Regions from separate parts of the Brevibacillus sp. MS2.2 genome, predicted to be linked through region 1. Evidence: riboswitches for the same ligand, from Rfam matches in the RefSeq annotation. Region 1 holds a riboswitch; each other region holds the start of a gene.
What was found. Region 1 has a riboswitch for cyclic di-AMP ahead of HP568_RS12365 (quaternary amine ABC transporter ATP-binding protein). Riboswitches for the same ligand answer to the same signal wherever they lie in the genome.

Region 1 (4,134 bases):
TTTCTCTTTTTGGACAGGTTTAATACCCTCCACCCATTTCCCTACTTTGGCTTCGTTGTTTTTTACCCATTCCGCAGCAGCTACTTCCGGATCTTTTCCGTCCATCATTTGGACCATGACTGACTCCATATCGGCTGGCTCCCACCAGAACTTATCCAAGAATTGATAGGCAGCAGGCTGATCCTCTTTCAGCCCTTTGCGCACGATGGTATGGATTTGTTCCGCTCCGCCAAAGCCGTTCTTTGGGTCCGCCAAGTATTTCAAATCCATCTTTTTAAATATCCAATGCGGCGTCCAGCCCGTAATGATAATCGGTTCCTTCGCTTCGTATGCCTTGATCAAAGCTGCTGTCATCGCTGCGTCTGAGCCTTCAACAAGCTGCCATTTATCCAAGCCATACAGATTCATGACTTCCTCTGTCTTCACCATCGAGCCTGCTCCTGCGTCGATTCCGATGATTTTGTAGTCGAGCTTTTCTCCTAGCGCGTTGTCCGATGTCTCAGAAGGAATCGGACCGATCACCGTTGCTGTCGGTATTGCTGTGTTTGTGTTTTGGCTGGAGCAGCCTGCGAGCCAAGCTGTCGCTCCCATCATCACTACCAGTAAAGCTGGAACCATTTTGTTCATCATGTATTTCTCTCCTTTTTTCCCGCATGTTGAGTAAGCCGATCCAAGATGATAGCGATGATCACGATGGATAGCCCCGCCTCGAATCCTCTTCCTATATCCACTTGTGATACCGCGCGATATACGTCTGCGCCCAAACCTTTCGCCCCGATCATAGCCGCTATGACCACCATCGACAGGGCGAGCATGATGCACTGATTGACTCCCGCCAAGATTGTCGATTTCGCATAAGGCAGTTGTACTTTTACGAGCTTTTGCCAGCCAGTTGCACCAAAGGCGTCCGCTGCTTCCTCCATTTCCGCTGGGACCTGACGTATGCCTAAGTTCGTGAGACGCACGATTGGCGGCAAAGCAAAAATAACGGAGGCAATAACTCCCGGCACCTCGCCCAAGCCGAAGAAAAAGATCGCAGGAATCAAATAAACGAACGCTGGCATCGTCTGCATCAGATCCAGTACTGGCGTGACCAGTTTGCGAAACGTATCATGTCTCGCGCAAAGAATGCCCACCGGAATCCCGATGGCGATCGAAATCATGGTGGCAGTGAGGACGAGTCCCAATGTCTCGATCGTTTCATCCCAGTACCCCAAGTTGTGGATGAGAGAAAGTCCGATAACAGTAAAGACCATGGACGCTCTCCCTGCAAAAACCCACGCAGCGGCCCCTAGCAGCAAGATGAGAATCAGCGAGGGTATCTCTGCCAAAACCGTGGAACAGTAAGTCACCATCGTGGAAATGACGATAGACACTGGATCAAACAATACCCCTTTGTACTGGCCCAGCACCTCCACAAACCCTTCCATCCATTCGCCAATCGGCAGCTTAGGTACGGCGTCCATCACTCATCACCTCTGCTCTCTGGTGCTCTTGAACATTGACTTTGCCTACCAGCCCGCCTAGTACCGCTCCTTTTACGATGACACCCAACAAACGCTGCTGCTCGCCCACTACAGCAATCGGGACGTGAAGGTCTGCCATCATCGGGAACAAACTGTGCAGACGTGCGTCAGGTGAAACGGTAGGGAGGTCGGTTTTCATAATCGTCTCCAGCGAATCTCCCGTACCAATCGCAAGTGATACGTCATACGCCGTAATCAAGCCGAGCAGTGTGCGCTTTTTGTCCACGACGTACAAGCTGGAAACGCCGTTATCCATCATGAGTTGCAGCGCCACTCGCGCCCCTTTGTCAGGGGTGATTGCTTCTGCCCGTTTCATCACATTTTCAGCAATGAGCACCCTGGACAGGTCCGCATCCTCCACGAACTTCCGCACGAATTCATCCGCTGGGTCTGCCATGATTTCTTCCGGGCGGCCGATCTGAATGATCTGTCCGTCTTTCATAAAGGCAATCCGATCGCCCAGCCGCAACGCCTCGTGCAAGTCGTGTGTAATGAACAGGATCGTCTTTTTCATCGTCATCTGAAGCTCCAGCAGCTCATCCTGCATATCTTTTCGAATGAGCGGGTCTAGTGCACTGAACGCTTCGTCCATCAAGAGAATATCGGGATGATTAGCCAACGCCCGTGCCAATCCGACCCGCTGGCGCATCCCTCCACTCAATTGATTCGGGTACGCATTTTCCCACTCGGTTAATTCAACGAGCGCGAGTGCTTCCCGTGCTTTTTCTTGCCGGAGCCCTAGTGGTACTTGTTGAATCTCTAATCCAAACTCGACGTTTTCTCGTACCGTCCTCTGCGGAAACAGGGCGAAATTTTGAAAAACCATTCCGAGCTTCTTCCTCCGCACCTCGCGCAAATCTGTCGCCTTCATGTCCACGATCTCTTCCCCATCGATCTCGATGCTTCCGCTTGTTGGGTCAATCAGTCGATTGCACAGTCGGATTAAGGTTGATTTGCCGCTGCCGGACAGGCCCATGATGACGAAGATTTCACCTTCCTCGACTTCAAAGCTGACCTGATTTACCCCGATAGACTGGCCCGTTTGCTTGTAAATTTGTTCTTTCGTACGTCCTTCCGCCAGCAGCTTCAAGGCCAGCTCGGGCTGCTTGCCGAACACTTTTGTCAGTTGATGGACTTTCATTTTGGGCATGGTATCCCCATCCTTCGTTTTTTGTAAATGAAAAAAGCCCGCGAAGTTTCCACACTCCAGCAAAACCAAGGCACGCTTGATTTTTACTCGTGTTGAAAATCCGCAGGCTTACGTAATACCTGGCATCCATTTTCAGGACTCCCTGTACTCTGTCTTCCTGATTTCGATTGTCAGCGGTTTATGTCGTACCAACTGCCTCCCAGCGATCCACACCCTTTCCTTCACGTCTGTATCGCGTAAGCTGCTCATCGGTATTTCCATAAAAAATAGGCCGATCCATCCTTTTTCTCCAGAACAAAGGTCCCAAAGAAAAAGCCTGCATCGGCCTATCACACGCCCGCAAGGAATTCCCTTGTTGCGCATTAAATGCCTAGACTTTATCCATCCATGACCTTCCCTGCTTTGGCCGACGAGGTTAGCTGACGGGTAGGATGGCAGAGAAGACATTTTCTCATCCCTCCTGATCACTCAGGATTAACCCCAAAAGATTGGTTCCCCCGCTTCCGAGAATCTCGGAACTAGGCCGTATGTGTTTTGTAGCTTGATTGTGATTTGATTATACGCTCGCTTCCAGTTATTGTGAACGTTTGTTTAGCACAGTTTTAACCAGACTTTGTCTTTCTTTATGAGTCGGATTGGATTAGCTCTCGGTTGCTCATTGAATCAAGGTATTAGTGCGTTATTCTCGCTGTTGTGGTGGGAGGAAACAGGAGAAAACGCTCAGCTTCTTGGAACCCCTGCGCGGGAGCATAGGGTGCCCGGCTCCGTGAAAAAAAGCGAAACCGCGTCCAAAGTAGTCCATCAGGATGTGGCTCAGAGGTGGACGCTAAAGGCAGTTTCTCTTTTTTTCACTGCGCCTCGGTAGGTGTGTCCAAAGATCTTCGCTTATTTCTCCTGTTTCCTCTACGAGCTGTTGGGGTTCTACATGCTTTTTAAAAGACAGCTTGAATGCTGCTTTCAAAAGGTAGTAAAAAGCTGCTTGGGAAGAAGAACATTTCCAGTCCTAGCGCCTCTGGAGCCCTACCTAGCGGAGAAATGAATGGCGGGGGTTTTCAGCTTTTATCACATACAAAAACGTTGTAACGTTTTCAGTTTTGAAGCGCTCCCGACATTCATTTCGGAGCGGACAGTCTAACCCCTTGCGGGGCGTAGGCCGAAGCGTAGACTGGAAATGGGGCTTCTTCCCCTCCACTACAGCCACTTTTATCTCAACACCAAAAAGCCCCTGCCTCAATGAATCAGGCAGGAGCTTTGCTTTTCAAAGACACGATGCTTAAACGACGTCGTAGCCTTGGTCTTCGATTGCTTCTTTTACTGCATCGAGAGTCAAGTTACCCTCGTTGTAGGAAACCTCAACCTTTTTTTCAGCCAGGTTTACTTTGCCTTCTGCACCCAGTTCTTTCAATGTGTTCTCGATGCGCGCTACGCATTTGTTGCAAGACATACCTTCTACGTTCA
Region 2 (4,134 bases), on a different contig from region 1:
CCTTCACGAGCATGCGGTACATCACGTCGTCTGGCAACTGCTTTTCAAGCTCCAAACGCTCGATGGGGTCCTTGAAATTACTGACGAGAAGCAATTGATTGAGCATGACCTTCTCAGCGGCTTCCTTCTCAGCCTGGTACTGATTATGCCGATCATTTTTGAGTTGAGCGACAATAATGTCTTGAAAAACAAATTTAAACAACAAGATGTTGAGTGTGATCAAGGCAATGAAGGAGAGAAAAATTTTATTGCGTAAGCTCATTTAAAGCTTCTCCCCGATAAATACGTAGCCTGTCCCCCATTGTGTTTTAATGAACTGACGCTCTGTTTCCAACTTTTCACGGAGGTTTTTGATATGGACGGTCACTGTATTGAGCGAGCCATAACCATATCCCCAGACACGGTCATAGATTTGCTCTCTTGTAAAGACGATGCCGGCATTTTCTGCGAGGAATGTGAGCAGTTGAAATTCTTTTGTCGAGAGCTCAATCTTTTGATTACATACATAAACGGAATACGTTTCTTTATGAATTTCTAGGTCCTTGAATTTCAAAACGGTAATCGGAGAAGAGGCCGTTTCCTTCTCAGGCTGCTCTTCCGTATGCTTGCGAATGCGCTCATAGCGGCGCAGGTGAGCACGAATGCGAGCGAGCAGCTCTTCTGTATCAAAGGGCTTCGTGATGTAATCGTCTGCACCGATTTCGAAGCCAACTACCTTATCTACCGCTTTTCCTTTTGCACTGAGAAACAGTATAGGCAAATCCCACTCACGGCGAATTTGAGAACAGAGCTCGTAGCCACTCATGTTGGGCATCATAATATCCAAAAGGATCAGGTTGGGTCGGTCTCCTTGGCTGAGCAGGGAGAGTGCATCTTCTCCGCTCTCTGCGGAGGAAACGGTGAAGCCCTCGTTCTCCAAAATGTCTTCTAGCAGTTCAATAATCTCCAGATTGTCATCGACAATTAAAATGTGATCTTTCACCGGAACAACCCCCAGTTACTTCTATTAATAAGGAATACCATTCAAAGAATGGGTCTTGTCTATCATAACATGCTTTGACCTGATCAGGGGAAGAAACCCCGTAAGTTATTAAGTTGTTCGAATATATGGGGGTACATCTTTAGACCAGGTACTAAATTTCGTCAGAAAAAGCCAGAGACGGAGTGTCCCTGGCTTTTATTATTTTGCCGAACGACTATTTTTGAGCTGGTTTTTCCGGCAACGATGCAGCTTGCACCGCTTTTTCCTTTTTCGGAGTTTCTGCTTTCGCTAGAACAGGAACGCTGAGACGCTTGGCGCCTACATACCGCTTGCTCCAGTAGTATGGATCGTTCAACTTGGTGTTGACGACTCCACGACCAGATTCCGAGTGCACGAATGTGCCGTCTCCAATGTAGATACCCACGTGAGAAATGCTGCGACCGTTCGTATTGAAGAACACGAGATCGCCTGGCTGCAAATCTTTTCTGGCTACCTCTGTACCTAATTCGTACTGGGAAGCAGAATTGTGAGGCAGGTCTACACCTAACGCATCAAATACGTAGCGCGTGAAACCGGAGCAGTCAAAGCCCTTTTTGGACGAGCCGGAAGATTTGTAAGGGGTACCGTACAAGTCGCTGACTACTTCACTGAGAGAATTCTCCTCAGCAGCCTGTGCAGCGCCTGCCCCCATAGCAAGCAATCCAGCCATAAATAAAGATAAAACCACCTTGCGCAAAAGAAACTGCTCCCTTCGTGAGCCTACGAGGTTAGCTGAAGGGTTCGGTCGAAAGGACGCCCTAGGCTGCTAGGAGTAGCAACCATTCACCCCAAAAACGTGGTTCCCCCGTTTCCGCCAAGCGGAATTCGGCTATTTTTCGATGTTTTTTTACACGCACTCTTACGAAGATTCTACGCGAGTCCTTTTTTTCCTTCTTTTTATCTGTTCGTTCACATATTCGTCACAAAAATACCGTCAAATGCTGTAACGTTTTCGTTCGACAGTGCAAGCCGCCGTTCGACGCGGGCTGGTTCTGCCTTGTGGGACAGCTCGTCCGATTAGGGCAGGAAATTGTCTCCGTCCAAGGACGGAGGGAAAAACCAACCGCACGCCCGTTATGGGAAGCCTATACCGAGGGCTACAATAAGGGCATAACGTTCCACAAGCACCACATGCAAAACGAATGGAGGTAAGCGAGTAATGAGCGAACGGTCTGGCAAAGTTCTACTCGGGCTGGTTCTGCTGCTAGTCGGTGGGTTGGTTCTACTAGATCTGGTGGGTATCGATATCGGAGACTTGCTCGGGTTCATCATTCCCGGTGTGATCATGATATACGGTGCCAAAAAGATTATGGGACAAACCGGTTCACGCTTTTGGGGAATCCTGGTCTTCCTATTCGGGTTCCTGATGTTGATTGGCAAGCTTGACCTACTATTTCACGCACTTCTGGCCATTGGGGTGATTTATCTGGGATATCGCTTACTGCGTCCCAGCCAAGAACCTAAACAAGCTCCACCTGCTTGGGAGCGTGAATGGGCCCAAAAAGTATTAAAGGAAGATACGCTAGACGCTTGGGAGAAAAACGTAACCAAACGGTCATAACCGTTTTGGTAACCGCAATAACACTGTGTCGCAAGAGTCTTTTGGATGAACAATATGATGTGATATGATGAGGAGGAAAAAATAATGAGTATCTTTAAACGTTTGCGTGACCTGACAGTAGCTTCGGTAAATGATGCATTGGATTCAATGGAAGATCCGGTAGTAATGCTGAATCAATATATGCGTGACATGGAAGTAGAAATCGGACAAGTTGAAGTAGCGGTTGCCCGTCAGGTTGCACTGGAAAAGAAATTCCGCCAGCAATTGGACGAAGCCAATGCTCTGATCGAAAAACGCGATCGTCAAGTCAAGCTCGCCTTGACTGAGGGAGAAGATGAGTTGGCTCGTCGAGCACTCGCTGACAAGAAGCAGTACGAAGGCCGTGCAGCGGAATATGAAGCTCTCTACCTGTCAGCATCCGAGGCAGCTACGCAAATGCGCGAGAAGCTGGCTGAGCTGAAGGAAGAGTTCTATAAAATGCGTGCGAAAAGGTTCACACTGATGGCACGTGCACAAGTAGCTCGTACACAAAAGCAAGTGAATCAAGCAGTTGTCGGTATCGGCAATCAGTCCGCAGGCCGTGGCTTCGCCCGCATGGAAGAGAAAGTCATGCGCATGGAAGCAGAAGCGCAAATGAGTGGACAATGGCGCCAAACGAACCGCGCTTGGGAGAACGCTTTGTCTGACCTGGAAAAGGATGATCTCGATGCAGAACTTGCCAGCATCAAAGCATCCATCAATGAAGTGAAAACACCGGTAGCTAAACCAGTACAATCCTAATTCGACAGGAACTGGGGGACTGGGTGTAGAATAGATTGTGTCAATTCGGCAGCCTGTGTATATCAGGCTGCTTTTCCCCTAGGAGGTACGATTCTTGCAGGACTTCTTGGTCTTTTTGCGACGGTTTATCGCTGAGCCTGGACGCGTCGGTAGTATAATCCCTAGCTCTCGTTTTTTATGTGAGCAAATGTTGAAAAGCGTCGATTGGGCTTCAACCGATGTGATCCTGGAGCTGGGACCTGGTACAGGGGCATTTACCCAAACGATCTATCAGCGCTTGCGTCCCGGCACACAGTACGTGCTTGTGGAACGAGATTCCCATTTTCGCTCTATGCTTCAATCACGTTTTCCCGATCTTCCTGTCAGGGAGGAAGCGACTAAACTTAGGTCTTACTTGGAGGAGCAGAACCTTGCAGGTGCAGATGTCATTATCTCAGGTCTGCCATTCGCCAATTTTCCACAAGAGCTGCGGGCAGCAATTCTGGACGAAGTTCAATCTGTACTGAAGCCAGGGGGCCTATTTATTACATTCCAATATTCGCTACAACTCCAAGCTGAGTTGCAGGATCGTTTTCCCCGGGTCAAGATCGACTTTACCCTGTTGAACATTCCGCCTGCATTCATCTATACCTGTCGTAATGGTCAAAGTGAAAACGATCAGCATGGGGCGTGAGAGAGGAGACTTTTGTGAAACTGTCCCGTTTGCACAAAATGTTGGCTGGTATCCTGATTATTTTTACGGGAATCGGCCTTTTGTTAGATAGTTTGGGTA
Region 3 (4,134 bases), on a different contig from region 1:
TCAGCTCAAGCAGACGTGCTCATCGAGGCAGGTCCATCTGAAAAAGAGGGAGGACCCGGTCTTACTTATATTCGTCATGCATTAGAAAATGCTATACATGCAATCGCGATTTCAAAAGGTGCGCTCGTTGTCGATTATGCTGGATTAGCCGCTCTAGCCAAAAAACATGGCGTCGCGTTGAAAGTGAGTGGAGCAACAGCAGCAGCTCTACCGACAATCGATCTATTGCAGTATAACTTGGCAGGTTGTGAAATAAAACGAGTCGAAGGCATTTTTACGGGAACGACGAACTTCGTGCTTACAAAAATGATGGAAGAGGGGCTCAGTTGTGCGGAAGCAGTCGAGCTCGCTCAGAAGATGGGGATTGCCGAACCGGACCCTTCGTACGATATCGATGGTTGGGATACTGCTTCGAAGCTCACGATCTTGGCAAACGCTGCTTTTGGCATGCAAGTAAATCTGACCGATATCACACGCGCAAGTATTCGCGAAATAACCTCGTTACAAATGGAGACGTGGAAAAAGCATACGAAGATTCCCAAGCTGATCGGAAGCATCCAAAAGGAAGCGAATGGCACGCATTCTGTAGCAGTGGAGCTGTGTGCAGTGGATTATACTCATCCATTTGCTTCTGTATCAGGTACGACCAAAGCGATACGGGTTGAAACAGATGTCATGGGGGATTTATTAGTCGTTGGAGGAAAATCAGATCCTGTAGCGGCAGCAGCGGCTGCCTTAAAAGACCTTGAACATATTATTAGCAGATAGGCTCATTTGCATGTGCTTCCAATGTTCCTTAGGAATGAGCCGTTTACAACCGCGAGCATACTAGGGATGCACCACAAAAAACGGCAAGGGGGCTATACGGATGAACCAATCGTCTGATGTCAATGCCGAGCTGCAGCAAGTATCTGCTTACCCAACCAAGCAAAAAATGTATCAAAAGGACGTCGCTTTGGTAAATGAGCAGGATAGCTGCTGTTGTACCCCCAAAAAGCAGGCATCCGAAGCACAGCAGGAATAATGCCTACACGAAAAAGCCGGGTCTCGTTTAAGAGACACCGGCTTTTCGTTTCGTGCAAAGCGTTCTATCCGATAAATTCTTGTACCCAGTAACCATTTATGAAGCCTACACCGATTTTTGTGAACGCAGGGTTCATAATGTTTTGGCGGTGGCCTTCACTGTTCATCCATTGTTGCATAACTTCTTGTGGACTCTGTTGACCCATGGCGATATTCTCACCTGCAGTCGAGTACTGAATGCCATACTGCTTCATCATGTCAAATGGGGAACCGTACGTTGGGCTGTTGTGGTCAAAATAGTTGTTAGCAGACATATCTTGTGCTTTTGCCAACGCTACTTTGGACAGTGCTGCGTCCATTTCAACAGGCTTGAGACCTGCTTTTGCACGCTCTTGGTTCACCAAATCCAGGACTTGTTTCGCAAAATCACCCGTTTTTGCATCTTCAGCCTGATTTACTGGAGCGGAAGGCTGAGTGACATTCTTGCTAGGTTGTGCTGGTGCTGGTTGAACTGGAGCTTGTTGTACGGGTGCTGGTTGAAAAGATCCTGGTTGAATTGGGCATGGTTGTACAGGGGTAGCTTGTCCTTGCTTAACAGGTTGCATTGGCTGTACTGCTTGTGGTTGGCCAGGAACAAAGCCTTGCTTTTGGAAAAAGTTAAAGAACTGTTGTGCATTTGGTGCTTGTTGGAATTGTCCCATATTTTGACCCGCATTGAATTGGAATTGTCCGTTCTTCAATGGGCAGTTAGATGCTGCGGAAGCAGAAGAAGCAAACCCTGTCAAAGCCAAGCCCAGACCAAGAGTCATCGCGATTGTAACAGAACCAAAACGTTTCATAAAACAAATCTCTCCTTTTTTTGGCCTACGAGGTTAGTTGTCGGATTCGGATTGAGGAAACAACCCTACGCCAGTTCGGCGATTCACCCCAATGTGGAGTATCTCATCCACAAAAAAGTCCCCCGCACTTCCTTTTCAAGAGGAAGTCTCGGCTTATTTCGTTTGGCATGAACAACAATATCAGACAATCCCAATCGAAATAAAGGAGTAATATATGGCAAATAGCTAGAATCGTTGATAAATTAGGCTCATTTCGCTTCGTTTGATTGTTCCTTCCATGCGGTTAAGCCGCCTTCCAATGCATTTGCTTGAAAACCATGCTCACGAAGAAGAGCGGCCGCTTTTTGAGCTTTGTTACCTGTTGTACATAGGGTAACAATCTGTACATTTTTCGCAAGTTTCTCGGTTTCTTCATCGAACGGTTTGTCCTGTTCTTTCATTAAAAGATACGGGACGTTACGTGTCGATGCGTTTTCATGAACGAGGCTGCCGGAAATAAATTTTTCGGCATCGCGTACATCCAATAAAAGGACGGGCACTTTCTTTTGAAGCAATTCAGATAATTGAATGGTTGTCAAAGTATGATTTTGCAAATAAATCCCTCCCAATGCTATTGTAACAGAGTACCGCCTTCCCAGTATAAGGGTGAACGGTTGCTTTTATTGGACAACCATGGTAGAATGAGGTTGCTACTTGAAAAATTGATACCTAATCATTCATCGAGGTGTATTTGTATGCTGATGGATAACATTTTTGAATCCCCGATTCACACTGGCGCGGTCATCGGAGCCGCAAGGATGGAAGAGAGGAAGGGCTTTCATTGTTTTAGGTTTTCAAAAGGTTTAGTTTTTAATTTTGCAGTTCCGTCCTATGACATTCGTATATTGGCTGAGTAGGTAAAATTCACATATCATGAAGGCGTACCATAGCACATGATTTGGTATTTCTTCATGATATGTGAGCTTTATTTGCTTCGGTAAATATGACTAGCATATTCAAATTGAATTTTTGGAGGTTTTTTTAGATGCAAACGAACGGAACAGTAAAATGGTTTAACGCAGAAAAAGGTTTCGGTTTCATTCAAGTAGAAGGCGGAGACGATGTATTCGTACACTTCAGCGCAATCCAAGGTGACGGTTTCAAAACTTTGGACGAAGGTCAAAAAGTTCAATTCAACATCGTTCAAGGCAACCGTGGCCCACAAGCTGAGAACGTAGTAAAACTGTAAGTCTCCTTTTAAAAGAAGCTGTCCTTTCGAGGGCAGTTTTTTTTGTCGTGGTCGTTGGTCGTAGAAGCCAAAAAGGCGTTGGAATCGTCCCCAGCGCCTTTTCTTGCATGCGAATGGATTAAAAAAGGAACTATGGCCTCCCACCATAATTCCTCATTTTCTTCCTACAAGATCATTAGATACAAGTTTCGATTTCGACAGTTTGGAATTGACTGTCAAGAACTGAAAGACCAACAACTTGACCGCCGCCGATAGAAGTACGGCCATAAGTGGTGAGAAGGACATTTTCATTGTTTTCTGCTACGGTAAGGCGCACTTCATAGTGGAAAGAAGCGGGGACCAGCGCATTAAAAGCAGTGCGAGTATTCGCAGGGATAAATTGCGTGATGTCAAGCAAGGTGCTAACTGGATTCGTTTGCGTAACTGCGTTACCCCAGTTCAATACTTGCACACGTACTTCAACCTCTTCTGTGTTCAGATTTACCAGGTCGAGGTGAGCGGTGAGAGCACGGGCGAGGTTGTTTTGCAAAATACCAGTTGTTCTCACAGTATTTCTTCTTGGGCGACTGTGACTTCTTCTTTCTGTATTACCTTGATCGTCGTCGTGTTCGATTTCAGACATCCATGTTCACTCCATTCTTGTGTAATCTAGTGGGACAATAATACGATATTGTTTCTTGTCTTATTTTGTAACGGCGAACGTAAGGGTACGAGTAACTATTTTGGATAGAGGATGGTGGAGATTTTGGGAGAAGTACCTGTATGCAAACAACTAGATTACACGGCACGATTTGATTGGGGATATGAAGGGGTGGAACATGTCGGAGCTGCATCGGATATGATCGTTATTATCGATGTGCTTTCCTTCAGCACGTGTGTCGATATCGTAACGGGACGTGGAGGTATTGTCTATCCTTATCAGGTAAAGGATGAGTCAGCCCTAACATTCGCGAAACAAAAAGCGGCGCTACTCGCTGGAAAACGTGGAGAACCAATCTCCCTTTCACCCGCCTGTCTGAAAACGGTTCCAATGGGAAGTAGAAT

Region 2: linked by a shared signal. The riboswitch ahead of HP568_RS24270 (C40 family peptidase) and the one ahead of HP568_RS12365 (quaternary amine ABC transporter ATP-binding protein) in region 1 are both predicted to bind cyclic di-AMP.
Region 3: linked by a shared signal. The riboswitch ahead of HP568_RS19765 (CAP domain-containing protein) and the one ahead of HP568_RS12365 (quaternary amine ABC transporter ATP-binding protein) in region 1 are both predicted to bind cyclic di-AMP.

What each region holds. Positions count from the first base shown of each region.
Region 1 covers NZ_JABSUZ010000011.1:23,308-27,441, reverse strand. The annotation lists gene HP568_RS12375 (glycine betaine ABC transporter substrate-binding protein) at 1-630, opposite strand, end outside; gene HP568_RS12370 (ABC transporter permease) at 627-1,466, opposite strand; gene HP568_RS12365 (quaternary amine ABC transporter ATP-binding protein) at 1,450-2,676, opposite strand; cyclic di-AMP (ydaO/yuaA leader) riboswitch at 3,065-3,211, opposite strand; gene HP568_RS12355 (copper ion binding protein) at 3,950-4,134, opposite strand, start outside.
Region 2 covers NZ_JABSUZ010000035.1:49,639-53,772, reverse strand. The annotation lists gene HP568_RS24280 (sensor histidine kinase) at 1-262, opposite strand, end outside; gene HP568_RS24275 (response regulator transcription factor) at 263-982, opposite strand; gene HP568_RS24270 (C40 family peptidase) at 1,197-1,718, opposite strand; cyclic di-AMP (ydaO/yuaA leader) riboswitch at 1,723-1,862, opposite strand; gene HP568_RS24265 (LiaF transmembrane domain-containing protein) at 2,181-2,582, shown strand; gene HP568_RS24260 (PspA/IM30 family protein) at 2,667-3,362, shown strand; gene HP568_RS24255 (class I SAM-dependent methyltransferase) at 3,457-4,035, shown strand; gene liaF (cell wall-active antibiotics response protein LiaF) at 4,050-4,134, shown strand, end outside.
Region 3 covers NZ_JABSUZ010000023.1:63,710-67,843, forward strand. The annotation lists gene HP568_RS19755 (homoserine dehydrogenase) at 1-768, shown strand, start outside; gene HP568_RS19760 (hypothetical protein) at 869-1,024, shown strand; gene HP568_RS19765 (CAP domain-containing protein) at 1,089-1,862, opposite strand; cyclic di-AMP (ydaO/yuaA leader) riboswitch at 1,870-2,026, opposite strand; gene HP568_RS19770 (rhodanese-like domain-containing protein) at 2,111-2,455, opposite strand; gene HP568_RS19775 (cold-shock protein) at 2,887-3,090, shown strand; gene HP568_RS19780 (hypothetical protein) at 3,266-3,637, opposite strand; gene HP568_RS19785 (2-phosphosulfolactate phosphatase) at 3,824-4,134, shown strand, end outside.